Regions from separate parts of the Vibrio sp. R11-SG3-ISO9 genome, predicted to be linked through region 1. Evidence: riboswitches for the same ligand, from Rfam matches in the RefSeq annotation. Region 1 holds a riboswitch; the other holds the start of a gene.
What was found. A riboswitch is a leader RNA that binds a small molecule or an ion and turns the genes downstream of it on or off. The one in region 1 is predicted to bind lysine.

Region 1 (2,409 bases):
CCAGCATCAAGCTGTTGTTGGATTGCTGAAGGTGTACGACCTTGACCAGTCCAAGTTTTCTCTTCGCCGTTTGCATCAACGTATTTGTATTTAGCAGGACGTGGTGCACGCTTAGATTTAGTGCCTTTTGCTTTTGACTCACCAGAAAGAGCAGCAATTAGATCAGCAACGTCAATGCCGTCTTTAGCAATTTGATCTGCGATTGCAGCTAGTTTTGCTTCTTGTTCTGCACGAGCAGCACGTTCTTCAGCTTCAGCTTCTTGACGCTCTTGTACAACAATAGTCAGTTTATCTAGTGCTTCTTCTAGTTGCTCAAGAGTTAATTCACGTGAGAATGCACGAAGGCTACGGATATTTAATAGAGTTTTTGTTAATTCAGACATGATATTTCCCATCAAGATAAATTAATTAATCCTCCTAATAATAAACAGAGGTATTAAAGAAAACAAACAGTATTTTTTATTAGAACTTAATTAAATATTGAAAAAGAGGGGAACTTTCAGAAAAACCGATGGAGTCCCAAGTTTAAGATATAATAATTCTAATACTACTCTATAAATGTGATATGTGACTGGTGGAGTAGGTGTGGCGATGTTGTGAGCACCTTGATTACTTTACTAACAAAAAAGTTAGTTTTCTCGGAATGATATGTTGCATTGTTGCTTTTGTTGAGTACAATTGCGGCTACCTGATGCGGTGCGCTGGTTAAATTGTTGTTAAAATGAACTAACAATAGTTAAAAGTGTTATCGCACGTAGAGGTGCAATTGCAAAGAGTAACTCTCATTGGGGTGATGCCAATGAATGGGAGCAAAAGGTGTAATTGCCGAAGTAAATTGTATATCTAAGCAATTTGCTGGGGTTGTGCTAAATAGGTACAACACTGCCATAGTCTTAATTTTAAACTATGGAGCGCTACTGTAGGGTTGGGTGAAGTGTTCACTTCCCTTTCGCTTAGTTCAACATGAACTTGGTCGTCTGTACCGAGTTTGTCTGCAGTAGATCTCTAGCCAAATAAAAATAAACTGGTTTTTGAAGATCATGAATTTAATAGATTTTGCAACATCGCCTTTATCATTGCTCCCGCCACTGGTGGCATTGAGCCTTGCTATTGTGACTCGTCGTGTTTTAGTTTCTCTTGGTGTCGGTATTGTAATGGGCGCTATTCTGCTGGCTGATTATTCAGTTGGTAATGCCGCGAGCTATGTTGCTACTAAGGTATCGGGTGTTTTCATTGAAGACGGCGGTATTAACACTTGGAACATGAGTATTGTCGGGTTCCTTCTTCTTTTGGGTATGATGACGGCGTTGCTAACGCTATCTGGTGGTACTCGTGCGTTTGCTGAATGGGCACAGTCTCGTGTTAAGAGCAAACGTGGTTCTAAACTATTAGCTGCATTCTTGGGTGTATTCATCTTTGTTGATGATTACTTCAACAGCCTAGCCGTTGGTGCGATCTCTCGTCCTGTAACAGACCGTTTCTATGTATCTCGCGCTAAGCTTGCTTATATCTTAGATTCAACTGCTGCTCCAATGTGTGTGATCATGCCAGCATCAAGCTGGGGTGCGTACATCATGACTATCATCGGTGGCATTCTTGTGACTCATGGTATGACAGAGTACTCGGCACTAGGCGCATACATCCGTCTTATCCCAATGAACTTCTACGCAGTGTTTGCACTACTAATGGTATTTGCAGTGGCGTGGTTTGGTCTTGATGTAGGCAAAATGCGTGACCACGAAATTGAAGCATCTCAAGGCCGTGGTTTTGAAGGCGACAATGACAGCCAACAAGCTCACGACCTAAATGAAGAGCTAGACATTGAAGAGAGCCAAAATGGTTCAGTGTCTGATCTAATTATGCCTATCGTATCGCTTATCGTGGCGACAGTAGCAGCGATGCTATACACCGGCGGCGCGGCACTGGCTGCTGACGGCCAAGCGTTTAACTTACTTGGTGCGTTTGAAAACACAGATGTAGGTAAGTCTCTTGTTTACGGTGGTATCTTAGGTCTACTTGTTGCTCTAGCAACCGTGTTTAAGCAAAAACTGCCTATGGCGGAAATCGTTCGTACTATGTGGATCGGTGCTCGCTCAATGTTTGGCGCAATCCTGATCCTTGTATTCGCATGGACAATCGGTTCAGTTATTGGCGACATGAAAACAGGTACCTACCTATCTTCGCTAGCAACGGGCAACATTGATTACCACTGGCTACCAGTGATTCTATTCCTACTTGCTGGTCTGATGGCATTCTCTACTGGTACATCATGGGGTACCTTCGGCATCATGCTACCAATCGCGGGTGACATGGCTGGCGCGACAGACCTTGCACTTATGCTGCCAATGTTGAGTGCGGTACTAGCAGGCTCTGTATTTGGTGACCACTGTTCTCCAATCTCAGATACAA
Region 2 (2,409 bases), on a different contig from region 1:
CCCACTCATCGTCAACCAGAATAGCTTCGCCACCGCAGCGAACTACGTTTTCACGCATTCGCTCACCGAATACACCATTACGGCACACAATCACTTTTTCGCCGGGTTCAATCAGATTGACGAAACAGGTTTCCATACCTGCACTACCCGGCGCTGAAACAGCAATCGTAAACTCATTTTCCGTTTGAAAGGCATACTTTAATAGCTGCTTCACCTCATCCATCATATTGATAAACAAAGGATCTAAATGGCCAATAGTAGGACGACTCAGAGCCTGTAGCACTCGAGGGGAAATATCAGAAGGCCCCGGTCCCATTAGCGTGCGATGAGGAGGAAAAAAGCTTTCAGCGATGGCGGTTGTGTGCAGGTTCGACATAATTATCCCTTATGTTTATGACATGAACCTTCCACACTAAAGCAAATCCACTACCTCAGCAATTAGTCGAAAGTCTCGAGGTCAAACCAGTGTCACAGAATTGTTAAATTTATTTTCACTTTATCTTGAGTTACCGATTGACATTCTTACCGCAAACACGTTCAATAAAACAGCTATCAAGCAGAAGAGGAGCACTGCCCAGGTAGATGTTTTGTGGAACCACATTTCCAATACAGAACATTCAGGGGGAGCAGTGCCGAGGTAACTGAAACATGTCGGGTTTCTGTTATCGGTTAATCGGGCTGAATCCCATTAACTGTCATCATTCCAATATGATGAGGAGCTTCTGAGGTTTACAATTCAAATACACACCTCTCTTTTTGCTCTAAACCCTCTCTTCAAAACATTGGACGTTGGATTACCAACAGTAATTTTTATTTTAGGAAGTCGGGAGATTTATCGTGAGCGCATCTAATGTAGCTGGTTCTTTTAATGTCGCCAAATTCGGTGGGACAAGCGTTGCTAACTTTGAAGCAATGAGTCGCTGTGCAGCCATTATTGAGAATAACCCAAATACCAAGCTTGTTGTCAGCAGTGCGTGTTCAGGCGTCACCAACCTGTTAGTTGAATTAGCTAACGGCGTACAAGACCAAGGCCGCCGCCAAGAGTTAATGAGCCAACTAACAGATATTCATCACGCGATTTTGGATCAACTCGCAGAACCAATGAGTGTCGAGAAAGAGATCCATACGATTCTGGATAATGTAGCGAGTGCTGCAGAAGCTGCATCTTTTCAATCAAGTGCCAAGTTAACTGACCACTTAGTGGCGTGTGGTGAGCTAATGTCGACTCACCTTTTTGCGCAAATTCTTCGAGAGCGTGGCGTATCTGCCGTCAGATTTGATATCCGTGACGTCCTGCGTACCAATGACGCTTACGGCAAAGCAGAACCTCAACTGGAGCAGATCTCTCAGCTTGCTCAAGAAAAACTGATTCCTTTGTGCCAAGAACACGTCGTAGTTACCCAAGGATTTATTGGTGCAGACGATGAAGGTAATACAACCACACTTGGTCGTGGCGGAAGCGACTATTCAGCAGCATTGATTGCAGAATCAGTATTGGCGGCTGGTCTAGAGATTTGGACTGATGTTCCGGGAATCTACACCACAGACCCTCGTATCGCCCCTAAAGCTTCACCAATTCCAGAGATCAGCTTCAGCGAAGCATCTGAAATGGCAAACTTTGGAGCTAAGATCTTACACCCTTCTACATTAGTGCCAGCGCTACGCCATCAGATTCCTGTTTTTGTCGGATCATCTAAAGAGCCTGAAAAAGGTGGTACTTGGATTCGTCAACAAGTTGAGAGCTCACCACTGTTTAGAGCACTGGCCCTGCGCTGTAATCAAACCATGGTCACACTGCGCAGTGCTAACATGTTTCATGCATACGGCTTCTTGGCAAAAGTATTTGAGATCCTCGCTAAGCATAAGATCTCTGTCGATCTTATTACGACCTCAGAGATCAGTGTCTCTCTGACACTCGATCAAACAGATACTTCTGGTGGTGCCCCAGAGTTGCCTGAAGTTGTACGCAAAGAACTTGAAGAGCTATGTACAGTAGAAGTTGAACACAACCTATGTCTTGTTGCGCTTATTGGTAACAATATGAGTGAGAGCAAAGGCTATGCAAAACAGGTCTTCAGCACTCTTGAAGACTTCAACTTACGCATGATCTGCTATGGTGCAAGCCCACACAATCTTTGTTTCTTAGTCCATGAATCAGTTTCTCGTTCAGCAATTCAAAAACTACACCAAGAGTTGTTTGAGCAAGAGTAAAATAATCAATTAGATACAAAAAAAGGGTTGCTCAATGGCAACCCTTTCTCTTTCTAGTCGATCTTAGTTAATGTTTGGACCTAACCACTTCTCGGCTTCAAGCGAATCCCAACCCTTGCGATCAGCGTAGCTATCTACTTGATCTTGCTGAATCTGAGCAATTGCAAAGTAGCGTGAATCTGGATGAGAGAAATACCA

Region 2: it holds a riboswitch for lysine, as region 1 does, so the genes downstream of both, lysC (lysine-sensitive aspartokinase 3) here and AC6R05_RS15490 (Na+/H+ antiporter NhaC family protein) in region 1, are expected to answer to the same signal.

What each region holds. Positions count from the first base shown of each region.
Region 1 is NZ_JCBDGU010000043.1:417,099-419,507, reverse strand. It holds gene AC6R05_RS15495 (H-NS family histone-like protein) at 1-383, opposite strand, end outside; lysine riboswitch at 748-925, shown strand; gene AC6R05_RS15490 (Na+/H+ antiporter NhaC family protein) at 1,041-2,409, shown strand, end outside.
Region 2 is NZ_JCBDGU010000030.1:7,289-9,697, reverse strand. It holds gene AC6R05_RS09020 (pyridoxal-phosphate-dependent aminotransferase family protein) at 1-376, opposite strand, end outside; lysine riboswitch at 553-730, shown strand; gene lysC (lysine-sensitive aspartokinase 3) at 838-2,211, shown strand; gene metH (methionine synthase) at 2,275-2,409, opposite strand, start outside.